4 regions of the Enterocloster sp. HCN-30185 genome follow, and region 1 is predicted to be linked to each of the others. Evidence: predicted binding sites of a transcription regulator. Region 1 holds the regulator's gene; each other region holds the start of a gene.
The links. The regulator Rex, encoded in region 1, represses fermentation and respiration genes when NADH is low (regulators of the CRP and FNR family bind a similar motif). The targets are predictions, from matches to a motif close to ATTGTTAANTANTTAACAAT.

Region 1 (4,823 bases):
GCCCCGTTCGCCGCCGCTTAAATCCTTGATCAGCTTAAACACATCATCACCGGTAAAGAGGAAAGAAGCAAGGGTATTGCGGATCTGAGTGTTGTTCATATTGGGATAGGTATCCTGGATTTCCTGAAACAGGGTTTTATCCATGTGGAGGACCTGATGCTCCTGATCGTAGTAGCCGATATGAACCTTGGCGCCCAGGCGGATTTCTCCGGCATCAGCAGGGATCAGGCCGTTTATGATCTTAAGAAGCGTGGTCTTTCCGGTACCGTTATTTCCGATAACCGCAATCCGTTCCCCACGTTTGATTTCAAAGCTGCCATGTGTAAATAATGTCTGAGTATCAAAGGACTTGCTTAAGTCTGTGACGGTGAGTACATCATTTCCGCTGACTACGTCCGGTTCCAGACGGATATCCATGGAATCGTTGATTTCCACTGGCTTTTCCAGACGCTCGATTTTATCCAGCATCTTTTCCCGGCTTTCTGCCCTTCGGATGGATTTTTCACGGTTAAATGATTTTAATTTGGCAATGACCGCTTCCTGATGGCGGATTTCCTGCTGCTGATTTAAGTAAGCACGGATCTGTGCGTCTCTGAGCATGGCTTTTTTATCGCTGTAGGCGGAGTAATTGCCGGAAAAAACAGTGGCGGTGCCATTGTCCAGCTCGATGACCTTTGTAACCACACGGTCCAGGAAATACCGGTCGTGGGCCACGATGATCACGCTTCCTGAATAGCCCTTTAAATAGGTTTCCAGCCATGCAATAGACTCCATATCCAGATGGTTGGTGGGCTCGTCCAGAAGCAGGATATCGGGTTTGGTTAAGAGAAGCTTGCCTAAGGATACACGGGTTTTCTGGCCGCCGGAGAGCGCCTGGATGGGCTTTGAAAATTCATCCTCTGAAAATCCCAGACCCTTTAATACCCCCGTAATTTCACTGCGGCAGGCGTAGCCGTTTTCCAGCTCGAACGCGTGGTTTAAGCGGCTGTATTCGGAAAGCATAGCCTCCAGTTCTTCACCGGAGGCAGATTTCATGGACTGTTCAAGGTTTCGTAGACGCTCCTCCATTTCAAGGATAGGCCGCTTTACCTCTAAAAGAGCGTCATAAATGGTCTCAGCGCCCTCCAGATCCTGATGCTGGGCCAGATATCCGATGGAAGCGCCCTTGGCCCAGGTTACACTTCCCTCATCTGGTGCCAGATCACCGATGATGATCTTTAAAAGAGTGGATTTTCCCGCGCCGTTAATCCCTACGACAGCGGCTTTTTCATGTTCCTCTATATGAAATGAGACCCGTTTGAGGATATGGTTATCTCCAAAGGACCGGCTGATGTTGCTGCATGACAGGATCATTTCAAAACTCCTTTTTTAGCATAAATTCTATGTTTTTTGCATAATATGCACCAATCAGTATAATATAGGAACATATTTTTTTCAAGAACATCCTGAAAGTGATTTGACATTTTTTTAACGCCCGATTATAATAGAAAGCATTAGATTGAATCATATAAGGAGAGGGTGGCACAGGATGGAACGCAAGGAAATATCGAAAGCGGTTATTTCGAGACTGCCCCGCTATTACCGCTATCTGGGGGAGCTGATTGAAGAAGGAGTGGAGCGTATCTCTTCCAATGAACTGAGCAACCGCATGAAGGTTACAGCTTCTCAGATCCGCCAGGATCTGAATAATTTCGGCGGCTTCGGACAGCAGGGCTATGGCTATAATGTAAAATATCTGTACTCGGAAATTGCAAAGATTCTGGGAATCGACCAGCAGCACAATCTGATCATCATCGGAGCCGGAAATCTGGGACAGGCAATCGCCAATTATACAAATTTTGAACGGAGAGGTTTTGTGATCAAAGGGATGTTTGATATCAATCCCAAGCTGATCGGTCTGGTGATCCGCGGGATTGAAATCCGGTCCGTGGACGATCTGGAAAGCTTTATAAAAGAGAATGAGATCCAGATCGCGGCTCTTACCATACCAAAGACAAAGGCTCCCGAGATTGCGGATCGTCTGGTAGCAGCAGGAATCAAGGCAATCTGGAATTTCGCCCATACGGATCTTGTTGTACCGGAGGATGTAGTTGTGGAAAATGTGCATCTGTCTGAAAGTCTGATGCGGCTGTCCTACCGGGTATGCAGTATGCTGGACCGGGATGAAAAAAACGAACGCACAGGAAGCAAGTAGGATGATACTGGGAGTTGGAACCGATCTGATCGAAATAAAGCGCATGGAAAAGGCCTGCAGGAGGCCTCATTTTGTCGCTCGCACATTTACGGAGACGGAAAGCCGGCAAGCGAAGGGGTCTGCCTCTAAGCTGGCCGGCTCTTTTGCTGTGAAGGAGGCCGTGGCAAAGATGTTCGGCACCGGGTTCCGGGGATTTATGCCCGGAGATATCGAGGTGCTTCGGGATGAGCTTGGAAAACCCTATGTCAATCTTTACGGCGGCGCTAAAAAGCGATCTGAGGAAATGGGGCTGACACAGATCCATGTGTCTATCTCCAATACAGAGGATTTTGCCATGGCATTTGCAGTGGGCGAAAAGGAAACGTCCGCAGAGAGGAGAACATGATATGAGAACCCTTCTGACAGGTAGAAAGATGAAAGCAGTGGATCATTACACCATCCATGAGGTCGGGATTCCTTCCCTGGTTTTAATGGAGCGGGCAGCTTTGGCGGTCGCAGACTGCGCATTAAAGGCAGCCCGAGCATTTGCCGCACACAGTCCGGTCTGGGCGCTGTGCGGTGTGGGAAATAATGGAGCGGATGCAGCGGCGGCAGCCCGGATGGTTTATTTAAAAGGACTTCCTGCAGTTATTTTTCTGGCCAGTTCAGAGGAAAAGGCGACAGAAGAATTAAAGCTCCAGCTTTCCATTGCCAGGAAGCTGGGGATACCTGTAAAAAAATGGGAACTTATGAAAGAGGAAGCAGAAAACTGCGGGATTCTTTTCGACGGCCTTTTCGGTGTGGGATTAAGCCGGGAAATCCAGGGAGAATACAGAGCCTGTATGGAGCTTGCAGCAGAGATTCTTAAAGGGAATGGAAAAACAAAGCCATGGTGCATTGCTGTCGATATTCCTTCCGGGATCCATTCCGGTACGGGAGCGGTGATGGGGATTGCTCTGAAAGCAGATGAAACCGTAGCCTTTGGCTGGGAGAAGATTGGAACTGCCGTATATCCGGGAAGGGACTATGCGGGAAATGTTACGGTTGCAGACATCGGTTTTCCTGAGGAGGCCTTAAGGGCAGAGCCGGAAGAGGAGGATCCGATCTCTATGGCGTATGCCTGCGAGGAAAGCGATTTAAACCGGGTACCGGAGCGGAAAGCCTATTCAAATAAAGGGACCTTTGGCCGCGTGCTGATCGCAGCAGGCTCTAAAAACATGAGCGGAGCAGCTTATCTTAGCGCTCTTGGAGCCTACAGGGCCGGAGCTGGACTTGTAAAAATCCTGACCGTGGAAGAAAACAGGACGGTTTTACAGACCCTTCTTCCGGAAGCCATTATTTCTTCTTATCGTCCGGAAGAGCTTTTAGGCGGGAGAGAGGATTTTAAGGAACGGATCGAGGCTGAGATGAACTGGGCAGATGTGGTGGTTTTAGGCCCTGGTCTTGGAAGCGAGCCTTATGTGGAATATCTGGTAGAGGATATCCTTACAAGCGCCTTTGTGCCTGTGATCATTGATGCGGACGGCTTAAATACCATTGCATCTCACCCCTATCTGACCTCCTACTATACGGAAAATATTGTGATCACTCCCCATTTGGGGGAAATGGCGCGGCTTACAAGCCAGAAAATCAGTGAAATTCAGGCCGATCTTCCGGCTGCGGCATTTTCCTATGCATCCCACTACGGGATTACCTGCGTTCTTAAAGATGCGGCAGCCGTGACCGCAGGAAAAGAGGGGACTTTATATATCAATACCAGCGGAAGCAGCGCTATGGCAAAGGCCGGATCCGGAGATGTGCTTACCGGCATCCTGGCCGGGCTGATGGCCCTGGGAATGGAGGAAGAGGAAGCAGCCGCTTTGGGCGTTTATATTCATGGGCTGGCAGGAGAGCGTGCAGCCGGAAATAAGCTTCACAGCCTGCTTGCATCAGAGATTGCTGAGGCAGCCGGGGCCTTTATGGATCGGCAGAAGGAGGAAATCAAAACAAAATGAGACCTTACAGCAGAGTATATGCAACGGTAAATCTGGATGCCGTTGTTTCTAATATGAAAGCTATGAGAGAGGCCCTTCCGGCCTCTACAGCCATTATGGGTGTCGTAAAGGCAGACGGCTACGGCCATGGAGCAGTTCCGGTGGCCTGGGCCATGGATCCGTATGTGGAAGGTTATGCGGTATCTAATATAGACGAAGGGATCAATCTGCGCCGCCATGGGATCCAAAAACCGATCCTGATTTTAGGTGTGACCCACAGACAGCGGTTTGAGGAGCTTTTGCAGTACAAGATCACCCCGGCTATGTTCCGTTTAAAAGAAGCCAAGGAATTATCCTGTCTGGCAAAGGAAAGAGGCCTTACGGCCAAAATCCATCTGGCCCTTGATACAGGCATGAGCCGGATCGGCATGGCTCCCAGCAGGGATGCTGCAAAGGAGGCAGCCGGGATGGCGTCCCTTCCGGGCATTGAAATCGAGGGGCTTTTTACCCATTTTGCAAGAGCAGATGAGACAGACAAGACCTTTTACAGGGAGCAGTATGACAAATATCTGGCCTTTTTAGGTTATCTGGAGGAATATGGGGTCAATATTCCCATCCGCCACTGTTCCAACAGCGCCGGGATCGTAGAAGATCTGGATTCAAACCATATGGATATG
Region 2 (4,823 bases), on a different contig from region 1:
CCAAGACGGAACAAATCCCCAATCCATTTAGAATCTTTTGTATCATCTTTGTTGCCTTTCACCGCCTTTACCCATTTAGGATTGGCAATGACAACATTGATATCATCTTCCAGAAGATTAAAGACAGGAACCCAGTATTTACCTGTGGATTCCATGCAGACATCATGGCAATCATTGTCGAGAAGCCATTGCTTGAATTCAAGAATTGAATTGTTAAAGGTGGAAAAACGCTCCTTTTGATAAGAAGGCTCAATGCCGCCGGTAGTTTTTACAATTGTGGCAACGAGAAAAGATTTGTGAACATCGACACCACAACAGGTTTGATAAGTAACTTTCATAGTCAGACTCCTTTCGTGAATGATAAGAAGCCATTGACTGAACTGCCACACAATTAAACGAAAGGCTTAAACAATTCTTAGTGTACGGATTCATGATGCCACTTATTTGTGCTTGAAAAGGCAGAACTTACACTGATTAATATGCTGTCTAAAACGAAGGAAGTTATTACAACTCCTCCTCCCGTGCTTTGTAGTGTAGCTTCTTGCAAACTATTTTACAGCACAGTGTAGAGAGTTGGAACACTTTCATTACTATTTGTGCCGCCAGCCGAAGGCGGCGGAATGGAGATTAGTATGAATAAAATTATTAACCAATATAAGCTTATTATGACTTATATCGGAATTATTGGTTTAGTTGGTTTTATTGGAAGTGTTTTGATTCAGGTTACTGCTCGTACCTTCCTTCCTACAGCTCCGAACTGGACAGAAGAGGCTGCACGTTTCTTGTTTATTTATATGGTTGCTTTTGGAGGAAATGCTGCAGTTATTACAGATGAATACGTTGGTGTAGAAATGTTGACAGAGATGTTTCCAAAGAGTGTTCAGAAAGGAATTAAAACACTTGTATTGGTAGCGCTAACAGCGTTTTCTGCATTTGTATTTTTGAAATGTGTGATGAGCAGTAAGGGTTTGATTGCAATTACACCGCCGGCGATGGTTTCCACAGCGTTGGAAATTCCGATGAAATATGTTTATATGTCGGAAGTAATTCTGTTTGGCTTTTATATGCTTAGCTTTTTGATGAGACTGTATATGTTATTTACTGAAAAGGAGGAGGCATAGGGTATGGTAGCTGTATTATTTATTACATTCATTGTATGTTTGGGACTGGGTGTGCCAGTTGCATTCAGCCTAGGGCTTTCTTCGCTAGTATATTTTATAGGAAATGATATGTCTCTGTATATGTTTGCCCAGAGATTTTTTGCAGGTCTGAATTCTTTTACACTGCTTTGTATTCCGGGCTTCGTATTTGCAGGATCTCTGATGAATCAGGGTGGTATCACAGAGCGTTTGATTGGTTTCTGTAATAAAATTGTTGGTCATATTACTGGCGGTCTGGCAATTGCGAACGTTGTTGCCTCCATGCTGTTTGCAGGTATTTCCGGTACGGCTCTAGCTGATACGGTAAGTGTGGGAGGTGTTTTGATTCCGTCTATGAAAAAAGAAGGCTATGATGCAGATTTCTCCTGTGCGGTAACTGCTGCATCTTCCTGTATTGGACCGATCATTCCTCCGTCTGTTCCTATGATTATGGCTGCAACCATGACAGGACTTTCCGTATCTAAGATGTTTGTTGCAGGTATGGTTCCTGGAATTTTGATGGGACTTGGTATGATTTTTGTTTCCTGGTATATTTCCAAGAAGCGCCATTATCCAAAAGCAGAGAGGCGGTCTACTTTAAAAGAAGTTTTGGTATCTGCGAAGGAATCCTTCTTTGCAATTCTGATGACTCTGATTATTCTATCCGGTATCTGCTTTGGTTTTGTAACGCCGACAGAGGCTTCTATTCTGGCAGTTGTATATGGTATTTTTGTTGGCTTCTTTATTTATAAAGAACTGACGATCCCGCGTCTGATTGAGAGTATGAAATCTACAGTTACCTCCAGTGCAGGTATCATGGTTTTGGTAGGTATGGCGAACGTATTTGCATATATCCTGACCAAAGAGCAGATTCCGCAGATGGTAGCAGATGCAATGTTGTCTCTGACCAGCAATAAATATATCATTCTTATTTTGATTAACCTGCTTTTGGTGTTTGTTGGTATGTTTATGGAAACCATCGCAGCAATCCTGATTCTGTTTCCAGTTCTTTTAAATCTGGTTCTTATGGTAGGCGTAGATCCAATTCAGTTCGGTGTTATGGTTGTATTGAATCTGGTTCTTGGTCTGTGTACTCCTCCGGTGGGGGTATGTTTGTTTGCAGCCACCAATATTGGTGAGACAAAGCTGACAGGAGTTGTTAAGGAATTGATTCCCTATCTGATTTCCAATTTCATCGTATTAGGACTTGTTACATTTGTACCGTTCCTGACATCTGGTATTGCAGAGATGCTTCTGGGCGCTTAAGGCTGTGCAGTTGAAAATGTATATAAAAATCACTGGATTGATTTTTCGACCCGGTGATTTTTTGATAAAATATGAAAAAGAAAGATATGAACAGGGACCGGTCATCTGGCCGGTCCCTGTTTCCAGGATAAAAGGTCTAAAAGGCATCTGGCTACGTCCTGATACCCAAGCTCGTAAACAAGCTGAAGTTTTTGCGGATCCTTTTCCATTCGTCCGATGGTAAGAGGCCTGCTGGGGCGGATCACAAAGGCCTGGCTGCTGTTTTCCAGAGACTCGATCTCATCCAGCGTCCGGTTGTACACGGATGGCCGGTTTTTAATGGCTTTTACAAAGGCAGGATAATGGCGGTAGCACAGTTCGGTAAGCCGGGTTCCCTCTGCTTTTTTCCGGTAACCCCTGTGGCGGGTAAGGACAACAACATTCCTTGGGTATCCAAGCTCCATAAAGGCTTTTACCGGGATGCTGTCCGTACAGCCGCCGTCTAGCAGCTTTTTCCCTCCGGCATGTACGATTTTTGATACCAGAGGCAGTGATGCAGAGGCCCGCAGATAGTCGATCTGCTGTTTCATGTCGGTCAGATGCAGATACTCCGGTTTTCCTGTTTCTACATTGCTGCAGCCTACATAAAATTCGGCCGGATTATTGTTAAAGGCTGTATAGTCATAAGGATCCAGCTTTTCCGGCAGCGTGTGGTAGCAGAACCGTTCTCCTGCGATGTCTCCGGTGAGGATAAGGTTTCTAACGCTCATAAAGCGAGGATCCTGACAGTATTTTTTATAATATCGGATGTTCCGCCCGCGCTGTCCGGAAAGAAAGCTGCAGCCGTGGATGGCTCCTGCGGATACTCCGATCACTCCGTCAAAGGTTACTCCCTGATCCATAAAGAGATCCAGCACGCCGGCTGTATAGATCCCGCGCATTCCGCCGCCTTCCAGCACAAGTCCTGTCTTTTGTTCCATTTTCTGATTCCTCCATTTGGCTTTGCCGGGCGGTTCTGTCCGGCAGGCATATCGTTTGAAATATATCCAGTATACCACACTTTTCCATCGGAAAACCTTTGTTTTTGCAGAAATATTATTGATAAAAATATGACAATATGAGATAATGGCATTACATGTGGGGAGACCCCTGTATAAAGGATAAAGAACATACAGACAGAGTGAAACGAATAACGGAGGGTGAAGTGAAAATGAAAGTAACAATATGTATTGGAAGCGCCTGCCATTTAAAGGGTTCCAGAGAGATTATTGAAAAGCTTCAGAAGCTTGTAAATGAAAACGGCCTGTCGGAACAGGTTGACTTAAACGGAGCTTTCTGCTCCGGAAACTGCGACCACGGCGTATGTGTGACTGTGGACGGAGAGTTATATTCATTGAAGCCGGAGGACACAGAAGCGTTTTTTGAAAACGAGATCAAAGGGAGACTGTGATTATGGGCATGGAAATCATTGATTTCAAGGCCACAAAATGTAAGCACTGCTATAAATGCGTCCGCTACTGCGAGGTAAAGGCCATCCAGGTCAAGGATGGACGAGCCGTGATCATGCCTGATAAATGTATTCTCTGCGGCCACTGCCTGAAGATATGTCCGCAGTCTGCAAAGACGCTCAGAAGCGATCTGGAGCTGGTGAAGGGCTGGATCGCAGCCGGCGAGAGGGTAGTGGTTTCCATTGCACCCTCTTATATGGGTCTGTTAAAATATAAGACCATCGGCCAGGTCCGTGGGGCACTGATCCGTCTGGGGTTTGAGGATGTGAGGGAAACATCCGAGGGCGCTGCCTATGTGACGGCAGAGTATGCCAGACTGCTTAAGGAGCATCAGATGGAAAATATCATTACTACCTGCTGCCCCAGTGTCAATGACCTGATCGAGATTTACTATCCGGAGCTGGTAAAATACCTTGCGCCGGTGGTATCTCCCATGATCGCCCACGGACGCATTTTAAAGGAAGAACTGGGGCGTGAGGTGAAGATAGTATTTTTAGGCCCCTGTATTGCAAAAAAGAAGGAGGCAAACGATCCTCGCCATGATAACTGCATTGATGCGGTCTTGAATTTCCGGGATATGAAAAAATGGCTGGATCAGGAGGAAATTTCCATTGAGGATTGTGAGGATATGCCCTTTACGGCCTTTGATCCCAAGGTAAACCGCCTGTATCCTGTTACAAACGGAGTGGTAAATTCGGTACTGGCTGAGGAAGAAAGCAGGGGAGACGGCTACCGCAAGTTCTATGTCCATGGGGAGACAAACTGTATTGACCTGTGCAGGAGCATGGCCAGGGGAGAGATCAAAGGGTGCTTTATTGAAATGAATATGTGCGCCGGCGGCTGTATTAAGGGGCCGACGGTAGATGATGAGGAGTTTATTTCACGCTTTAAAGTAAAGCTGGATATGGAGGAACGGATCTGCAGGGAGCCG
Region 3 (4,823 bases), on a different contig from region 1:
TCCTCAGAAAGCCTGTGGAGATTTTCTCTCAGATAATACACGCAGTCGGTCTCACTGGCCTCTCCCCGGACAATGTCCTCCGCCAGGGCTTTACAGGTAGGAGCTCCGCAGGAACCGCAGTCCAGTCCCGGAAATTTCTTCACAAGCCGCTCCGCCTGATTTAAACGCAGAAAGCTTTCCATCATATTATTTCCCAGATTAAATACGGGTTCAAACTGGATCTGCGTTGTCCATTTTACCGCATCCAGCTCACCATCCTCCATATGGTTTCTGGCAACAGGCATATATTTGCGCAGGCGCTTTAGCTTCACCTCTGCCACATAGGGATTTTCCACCGTAAGCACACCGCCCACACAGCCTCCGTTGCAGGCGTTCAGCTCCACAAATTTCAGATTGGTAAACTTCTGATCTTCCATATCCTCTAACACACGGATCACATTTTCAATACCGTCCGCTGCCAGATAATTTTCCGTAAACAGCCCGCTGGCTTCCCCGCCGCTGTGCCCCCAGCTGATGCCGATTTTTCCGGAAGTTCCAATAGCTGGATAATCCTCTCCCGCTACCGACTTCATGGCTGCTAACAGTCTGGGATACACATCCTTGATAGCAAGCACCTTGTCCACCTGGCTCTTTTCCGTACCAAGAGGCGCTCTCACATAGGTTACCTTGGAGGGGCAGGGAGAAATAAACATAATTCCTATCTTCTCTCTGGGAAGCCCCGTTTTCTCCATGGCCCTTCTGGCCGCCAGAATAGCCGCTACCTCTACCGGGGGATTTAAAGGAAGCAGGTGAGGAATCAGGGATGGAAAACGCACCCGGATCAGCCGCACCACAGAAGGACAGGCGGTACTGATCAAAGGAAGCTGTTCCTCATGATCGGATATGTACTGTCTGGTGGCTTCACTGACCAGCTCTGCCGCCGCGCTGACCTCGAATACATCATCAAAGCCCATACGAAGAAGGGCCTTTAACACAATATTAGAGTCATCCAGATTGTTGAACTGGCTGTACAGAGACGGCGCCGGAAGCGCCACCGTATATTCGTACTGATTCATCGTATCCAGCTTATCGTAGGTTGCGTGTTTTGCATGATGAGGGCAGACGCGGATGCACTCTCCGCAGTCTATGCAGAACTTTTTATTGATGCTTGCCTTTCCCCCTCGGACGCGGATGGCCTCTGTAGGACAGCGCTTAATGCAGTTAATGCAGCCTTTGCACAGAGAAGGGTCAAGCCGCACGGAATGATAGAATTTATCCATTCCTCCACCCCCTCAGATATATACTGTCATGGTGATCTTTGTTCCCTCTCCGATCCGGGTATCGATCTCCATCTGGTCTGAATATTTTTTCATATTGGGAAGCCCCATCCCCGCTCCAAAGCCCAGAGAACGGATCTCATCCGGAGCCGTGGAATATCCGGCCTGCATCGCCAGCTCCACATCCTTAATCCCCGGCCCTTTGTCATCCAGGATCATATCGATCTTTTCCGGAGTAATCTCTACTGTAATCTCCCCTCCGTCTGCATGGATTACCATATTGATCTCCCCCTCATACATGGCGATGGCCACCTTCCGGATGGCCTCCGGATTCACCCCCATCTGCTTGAGCTTGCGCTTTACATCGCTGCTGGCTTCCCCTGCCCGTGTAAAATCCTCTCCGGATATGGGATATTTTAAAATAATTGCTTCTTCCATAGAAAATCTTTCCTTCCTGAATTTCCATATATCGTCGTATCAGCGCAGCACTCTCTAGATTGCCCCGCTGTTAAGCCCTGCCTGATAAAGCATTCCGCAGGAAGAAAACATCCTGTGTCCGGTGGCAAGAACCACAAGATCCCTCTCCCTTGCCATCTCAAGCATACTTTCATCCGGCTTTTTTCCTCTCACAAATATAATGCACACAATATCAAGCATCTCTGCTGTACGGATCACCTGGGGATTGCACAATCCTGTCAGCAGTACGGAATGATCCTTTGAAAATGCCAGCACATCGCTCATCATATCAGAGCCGCAGGCAGACCTTACCTCCCTGTCCAGATGCTCCTCTCCGGCCAGCACCCTGGCGCCTAATACCTCTCTTACATCTCTCACTGTCATACGCGTTCTCTCCTACCTGTTTGGTTCTGTGTTTCCGGCTACTGTCAGCATATCATTTATCCCCAATTCTTTCAATAAATATGTCTCTGTTTTTGCACATTTTATCCGCAATTCCACACAAAGTTTTTGACACATTTTCCCAGAAATGTAGATTTTTTTGACTATATGTGTTAGAATATTAACACATTGCATAATGTACAACGACGAGGAGGTAAAAACGATGGCGTGCAAAAAACAGACGGTTCCCTTTCGGGGAACACCTGAGCAGGAGGCCGCGCTGAAAGCGGTAATTGCTGATCTTAAAAGCCAGCCGGGCGCTCTGATGCCGGTGATGCAGAAGGCTCAGGAAATTTATGGATATCTTCCCATTGAAGTGCAGACCATCATCTCAGACGAGATGGAGGTTCCGTTAGAAAAGGTTTACGGCGTAGCGACCTTTTATGCACAGTTTGCCTTACAGCCCAAGGGACAGTATAAAATTTCTGTCTGTCTGGGAACAGCCTGCTATGTGAAGGGTTCCGGGGAAATCTTTCACAAGCTGGAGGAAATTTTAGGGATTACCAACGGTGAGTGTACACCGGACGGCAAATTCTCACTGGATTCCTGCCGCTGTGTAGGCGCCTGCGGACTGGCTCCTGTTATGATGATCAACGGAGAAGTTTACGGCCGTCTTACCCCCGACGACATTCCGGGCATTTTAGCCAAGTATAACTAGCCTATGATGCCGGAAATTTCCTTAAATATACTGGATGTAGCAGAAAATTCCACACGGGCAGGCGCCTCTCTTGTGACTATAAACGTCACAGCAGATACAGACGCCGACCGTCTGACCATACAGATCGGGGATAATGGCTGCGGCATGAGCGAAGAACAGCTTTCCCATGTAACAGACCCCTTTTACACCACCCGCACAACGCGGAAGGTAGGACTGGGCGTTCCTTTTTTTAAAATGGCTGCCGAAAGCGCCGGAGGGAGCTTTTCCATCCATTCCCAGATTGGAGAAGGCACAGAGGTGACTGCCGAATTTGGCTTATCCCACATTGACCGTATGCCTCTGGGGGATATAAACAGCACCATCCACAACCTGATCGTGTATCATCCGGACACGGATTTTTGCTATACATATACATACAACGGAGCTTCCTTTACCCTTGATACCAGGCAGATGAAGGAGATCCTTGGCGGTATTCCATTAAATACGCCGGAAGTATCCGCCTATATTTTGGAATTTCTGAATGAAAATCAGAAGGAAACCGACGGCGGCGCATCGCTGTGACCGCTGCCCCTTAGACAGAAGGAGGTTTATAACCCATGAAAACTCTTGCTGAATTACAGGCCATCCGCGAACGGATGCAGAGCCAGGTAAACCTGCGCGCGGAAGACCATAACCATACCCGCGTAGTAGTAGGCATGGCCACCTGCGGAATCGCCGCAGGTGCCAGACCTGTTCTCAATACCTTTGCCCAGGAGATCCAGTCCAGAGGCCTTACAGACCGCATCAGCGTAACTCAGACCGGCTGCATCGGGCTGTGCCAGTATGAACCCATTGTTGAGATCATGGAACCCGGCAAGGACAAAATTACATATGTAAAAATGAACCCTGACAAGGCCTTAGAGGTGATCGAGCGCCATCTGGTCGGCGGACACCCGGTTGAGAAATATACCATGGGCGCTGCAGGATTAAAATAAAGGAGGGACTATCTATGTATCGTTCACATGTGCTTGTCTGCGGCGGTACCGGATGTACCTCTTCCGGAAGCCCCCAGATCATGGATATATTAAAAAATGAATTAAAACGCCAGGGACTGGAGGAGGAAGTAGCGGTTGTAGAAACCGGCTGCCACGGCCTCTGTGCCCTGGGCCCGATTATGATCGTTTACCCGGATGCTACCTTTTATTCAATGGTACAGCCCGGAGACATCCCTGAGATCGTATCCGAACATCTCTTAAAGGGTCGTGTAGTAACCCGTCTTCTCTATCAGGAGACCGTAAGCCCCACTGGAGGCATCAAGGCCTTAAGCGACACAGACTTTTATAAGAAGCAGCACCGTATCGCCCTTCGCAACTGCGGTGTTATTGACCCTGAAAATATCGAAGAATACATCGGAACCGGCGGCTATCAGGCTCTGGGAAAGGTTCTTACGGAAATGACCCCGGAGGATGTGATCCAGACCCTTTTAGACGCAGGCCTGAGAGGCCGCGGAGGCGCAGGCTTCCCCACCGGCTTAAAATGGAAGCTCTGCCGTCAGAACGACGCAGACCAGAAGTATGTCTGCTGTAATGCAGACGAGGGCGATCCCGGCGCATTTATGGACCGTTCCGTGCTGGAGGGCGATCCCCATGCAGTGCTGGAGGCCATGGCCATCGCCGGCTATGCCATCGGTGCAAACCAGGGCTATATCTACGTCCGTGCCGAATACCCCATCGCAGTAGAACGCCTGCAGATTGCCATCAAGCAGGCCCGCGACATGGAACTTTTAGGCAAAAACATTTTCGGAACCGGCTTTGATTTTGATATTGACCTCCGTCTGGGCGCAGGCGCTTTCGTCTGCGGCGAGGAAACGGCTCTTATGACCTCCATTGAGGGAAAACGCGGTGAGCCAAGGCCCCGTCCTCCATTCCCGGCGCAGAAGGGCTTATTCGGAAAGCCAAGCATCTTAAATAACGTAGAAACCTACGCCAATATCCCTCAGATCATCTTAAACGGTCCAGAATGGTTTGCTTCCA
Region 4 (4,823 bases), on a different contig from region 1:
GGATGCGTCTGCCATCTTCTGGCGTGCCTCAACATTGTTTGGCTCATTGTAAGCGATCGGCAGGTAGTCAAATACGTTCTTCATTGCCTTTAATGCAAGTCCGTCTGTATAATCCGTTGCCATAACAGAAGCATATGCCTCTAATGCATGGGTTAAAACATCAACGCCGGAAGCGCTGGTTAAGCCTCTTGGCTGGCTCATCATGTTGTCAGTATCAACAATCGCCATATTTGGAAGCAGCTGGTAATCAGCCAGAGGATACTTGATGCCGGTTTCCTGATCAGTGATAACGGCAAATGGAGTAACCTCAGAACCTGTACCGGAAGAGGTAGGAACAGCTACGAAATAAGCCTTCTCACCCATCTTCGGGAAGGTATAAACTCTCTTGCGGATATCGATAAAGCGCATTGCCATATCCATGAAATCTGCTTCCGGATGCTCGTACAGTACCCACATGATCTTTCCTGCATCCATTGCGGAGCCGCCGCCCATTGCGATAATTACATCCGGCTCAAATTCTTTCATCAGTTTGGCGCCTGCCTGTGCATTTGCCAGAGTAGGATCAGGCTGAACGTCAGAGAATACGGTATATGTGATTCCCATTTCATTTAAACGGTCTGTAATTACATTTGTGTAGCCGTTCTTGTACAGGAAGGAGTCTGTTACGATAAAGGCTCTCTTCTTGCCCATTACATCCTTTAATTCGTTTAATGCTACAGGCAGACAGCCCTTCTTAAAGTAAACCTTCTCAGGTGTACGGAACCACAGCATATTTTCTCTCCTCTCAGCAACAGTCTTAATGTTCAGCAGATGCTTAACGCCAACGTTCTCAGATACGGAGTTTCCGCCCCAGGAACCGCAGCCCAGTGTAAGAGACGGAGCCAGCTTAAAGTTGTACAGATCGCCGATACCGCCGTGGGAGGAAGGTGTATTTACAAGAATACGGCAGGTCTTCATTCTTTCTGCATGCTTCATCATCTTTTCTTTTTCATTTACATTGATGTACAGAGAAGAGGTATGGCCGTAGCCGCCGTCTGCTACCAGACGCTCTGCCTTATCCAGAGCCTCGTCAAAGGTCTTAGCCTTGTACATAGCCAGTACAGGAGACAGCTTTTCGTGAGCAAACTCCTCGCTGATATCTACAGACTCAACCTCGCCGATGATAATCTTTGTATCAACCGGAACATCCACACCTGCCAGCTTTGCGATGGTGTATGCAGACTGTCCTACGATCTTTGCATTTAATGCCCCGTTGATCAGGATGGTCTTTCTTACCTTTTCAATCTCACCCTGCTTTAAGAAATAGCAGCCTCTGTATTCAAATTCCTTCTTAACAGCCTCATATACAGGCTCCAGAACAGTTACAGACTGCTCAGAAGCACAGATCATACCATTATCAAAGGTCTTGGAATGGATAATGGAGTTAACTGCCATACGGATATCAGCCGTATCGTCAATGATAACCGGCGTATTTCCAGCACCAACGCCCAGCGCAGGCTTACCTGAAGAATATGCAGCCTTAACCATGCCCGGGCCACCAGTTGCCAGGATGATATCAGCGTCTCTCATTACCTCATTGGTCAGCTCCAGGGAAGGAACGTCGATCCATCCAATGATCCCCTCAGGAGCGCCTGCCTTAACAGCAGCCTCCAGCACAACCTTGGCAGCCTCAATGGTACTCTTCTTTGCTCTTGGATGTGGGGAAATGATGATGGCATTGCGTGTCTTTAAGGAAATCAGTGTCTTAAAGATTGCAGTGGAGGTTGGATTTGTAGTAGGGATAACAGCTGCGATCAGGCCGATTGGCTCTGCAATCTTCTTTATACCGTACTCCTTATCCTCCTCAACCACACCAACGGTCTTTGTATTCTTGTATGCATTGTAGATATACTCAGCTGCGTAGTTGTTCTTGATTACTTTATCCTCAACCACGCCCATTCCGGTCTCTTCTACCGCCATCTTTGCCAGCGGAATACGCATCTTATTCGCTGCGCTTGCTGCCGCGAAAAAGATCTTATCTACCTGCTCCTGTGTGTAGGTTGCAAATACCTTCTGAGCCTCGCGCATTGCTGCCATCTTGGCGTTCAGTCCCTCTACGCTGTCAATGATCTCCGGAACTACCTGCTCGGTCTTCTTTGCCATTTCCATTTCCTCCATTTTCCTTGTGTTTGTGTTTGTATTCGGAATGTTTGTCAATTTATTAACAATTTAACTATCCGCATTATATAACATCGTTAAAAAAATGTCAACCATATTTTTTCTTTTTTCAGGTTTTGCGCAAATTTTTAGTCTCAGAGCATACTCTATCGATTCACCAATGGCAAAAAGATTGTTAAATATATAACACCATTTTGGATATTTTGTATAATTTTAAAACCTATCCACTGCTATTTTATAAATTATGGTAAAATATACCTGGCAACTATAAAAATAAAACTGTAACATAAGGAGTGATTTTCTATGTTTCGGCCAATGCCACGTTACGGACAGCAGCTGGAGCTGAAAAAAGGCATCTGCACGCCGATACATACCATTGTGCAAATGCCTTTTTGTATTCTTATTACAGATATTTTTTAAGGGTATCCACCTTATCTAACTTCTCCCAAGGAAGGTCAAGGTCATTGCGGCCAAAATGTCCGTAAGCAGCAGTCTGCTTATAGATCGGACGACGCAGATCCAGCATACGGATGATTCCAGCCGGACGAAGGTCAAAGTTCTCGCGGATGATCTCTACCAGCTTCTCCTCACTGAGCTTTCCTGTTCCGAAGGTCTCTACCATAATAGAGGTTGGGTGAGCCACGCCGATTGCATAGGACAGCTGGATCTCGCACTTATCAGCCAGACCGGCAGCTACGATATTCTTAGCCACATAGCGGGCCGCATAAGCTGCAGAACGGTCTACCTTGGTGCAGTCCTTACCGGAAAATGCGCCGCCGCCGTGACGTGCCGTTCCGCCGTAGGAATCTACAATAATCTTGCGTCCGGTCAGACCGCTGTCTCCGTGAGGTCCGCCGATTACAAAGCGTCCTGTAGGATTGATAAAGAACTTTGTATTCTCATCTACCATATCTGCAGGAATAATCTCATCAAATACATACTTCTTGATATCTGCATGGATCTGCTCCTGAGTTACATTCTCATCATGCTGAGTGGACAGAACCACTGCATCCAGACGAACCGGCTTTCCATTCTCGTCATACTCTACTGTAACCTGAGTCTTTCCGTCCGGACGAAGATACTTTAAGGTACCGTTCTTTCTTACCTCAGTCAGTCTTCTAGCCAGCTTGTGAGCCATGGAAATAGGATATGGCATATACTCCTCTGTCTCGTTGCTTGCATAGCCGAACATCATACCCTGGTCGCCTGCACCAATGGCGTCCAACTCTTCCTCGGACATACGGTTTTCCTTTGCCTCAAGAGCCTTATCAACACCCATAGCAATGTCGGAGGACTGCTCGTCAATGGCGGTAATCACGCCGCAGGTATCACAGTCAAAACCATATTTTGCACGGTCATAGCCAATCTCGCGAACCGTCTCTCTTACGATCTTCTGGATATCTACATATGCCTTTGTGGTGATCTCGCCCATAACCAGCACCAGTCCTGTGGTGGTCGCTGTCTCGCAGGCAACACGGCTCATGGGATCCTGCTCCATTAAAGCGTCTAAAATCGCATCAGAAATCGCGTCGCACATTTTGTCCGGATGGCCTTCAGTTACAGATTCAGATGTAAATAATCTTCTCTCCATCAATCATTCTCCTTTTCTTTGCTGTAAAATAAATACATACTGTACTGTGTTTCGTGTCATTTAAGCAGGTGTAATCCTCTGCCCTCTGGCAAAAAGAAAAGTCCGCAGCAACGGCGGACTTGAAAATATCAGATCTTCAAATCCTCTTATTGCTCGATCAAGCACATCAAAAAGCTCTTTTTAAAACTTTATAAGCTGCACTCCTCGCTCAGGCTGGCACCTTCCGGCCCTTTCGCACACCGCATAAGCACTGCTTACGGGATACTCAACCGGGGTTGCCGTGACTTCACAGGTCCTTTATACCTCCATCACTCTGAATAAGGGATATTTACGAACGTTTTCTATTGTGAAATGACTACTAGCATATATTAAATCATTTTTTCTTTCCTGTCAATATACATTTTTCCGCGCAAAAAATCCCGGCAAAGTTCCATCTCCTCTGCCGGAATTTTCATTAAAACAATCTTTTTACCGGATCACAATCCGTCCCTGTCCTTCGGAATTCTCATATTCAGAGGATACAGAACCGCCCAGGCCCTGAATATAGGTGGATAATACATCTACATCCACCATAACCTCATCCTTTATAATATTGCAGCCATTAAACATGGTCATGCCGTCCCCACCGGACTTTAACATATAATTATGGGAAGCCACTGTGTAAGTCTTATTCAGATCAATGGGCTGTCCGCCAACCAGAATATCCGTAACTCTGTACGGCCCGTCTACACTGACAAAATTACCCTTATCATCCACCTTTATACTGGATTTTACAGAGCTGTCAATGGTATAGGTCAGACCGGATACATGCATGAAGCCTCCGGACTCCTCAGGATAATTCTTAGCGCCCATTTCCAGGGCATCCTTGATCTGCTGTCCTGTCACCTCTGCCACACATCCCATGTTTCCAAATGGGAATACAGCCAGTGTATCCTCATATGTAATGGTTCCGGACTCAATATCTGTGCGGACGCCTCCGCCATTGCAAAGTCCGATGTCTGCTCCCAGCTGAACTCTGTAAGCATCTGCCGCCAAATCACCAAGATTAGTTTCGCCATTTCTTATCCGGCGTTCT

Region 2: the regulator Rex is predicted to act here: its motif matches at 3,482-3,501, upstream of WKT10_RS00210 ((2Fe-2S) ferredoxin domain-containing protein).
Region 3: the regulator Rex is predicted to act here: its motif matches at 2,263-2,282, upstream of WKT10_RS00070 (NADH-quinone oxidoreductase subunit NuoE family protein).
Region 4: the regulator Rex is predicted to act here: its motif matches at 2,189-2,208, upstream of adhE (bifunctional acetaldehyde-CoA/alcohol dehydrogenase).

What each region holds. Positions count from the first base shown of each region.
Region 1 is NZ_JBBKBT010000004.1:247,727-252,549, reverse strand. Features, by position in the region: gene abc-f (ribosomal protection-like ABC-F family protein) at 1-1,353, opposite strand, end outside; gene WKT10_RS07010 (redox-sensing transcriptional repressor Rex) at 1,529-2,194, shown strand; gene acpS (holo-ACP synthase) at 2,196-2,579, shown strand; gene WKT10_RS07000 (NAD(P)H-hydrate dehydratase) at 2,581-4,167, shown strand; gene alr (alanine racemase) at 4,164-4,823, shown strand, end outside.
Region 2 is NZ_JBBKBT010000001.1:48,020-52,842, reverse strand. Features, by position in the region: gene WKT10_RS00230 (IS110 family transposase) at 1-338, opposite strand, end outside; gene WKT10_RS00225 (TRAP transporter small permease) at 633-1,121, shown strand; gene WKT10_RS00220 (TRAP transporter large permease) at 1,125-2,405, shown strand; gene WKT10_RS00215 (patatin-like phospholipase family protein) at 2,507-3,364, opposite strand; gene WKT10_RS00210 ((2Fe-2S) ferredoxin domain-containing protein) at 3,595-3,834, shown strand; gene WKT10_RS00205 ([Fe-Fe] hydrogenase large subunit C-terminal domain-containing protein) at 3,837-4,823, shown strand, end outside.
Region 3 is NZ_JBBKBT010000001.1:11,171-15,993, forward strand. Features, by position in the region: gene WKT10_RS00055 ([Fe-Fe] hydrogenase large subunit C-terminal domain-containing protein) at 1-1,259, opposite strand, end outside; gene WKT10_RS00060 (ATP-binding protein) at 1,272-1,694, opposite strand; gene WKT10_RS00065 (DRTGG domain-containing protein) at 1,749-2,096, opposite strand; gene WKT10_RS00070 (NADH-quinone oxidoreductase subunit NuoE family protein) at 2,317-2,811, shown strand; gene WKT10_RS00075 (ATP-binding protein) at 2,815-3,372, shown strand; gene WKT10_RS00080 ((2Fe-2S) ferredoxin domain-containing protein) at 3,408-3,785, shown strand; gene nuoF (NADH-quinone oxidoreductase subunit NuoF) at 3,800-4,823, shown strand, end outside.
Region 4 is NZ_JBBKBT010000017.1:20,015-24,837, forward strand. Features, by position in the region: gene adhE (bifunctional acetaldehyde-CoA/alcohol dehydrogenase) at 1-2,142, opposite strand, end outside; gene metK (methionine adenosyltransferase) at 2,561-3,748, opposite strand; SAM riboswitch class I at 3,934-4,072, opposite strand; gene WKT10_RS14155 (5'-nucleotidase C-terminal domain-containing protein) at 4,217-4,823, opposite strand, start outside.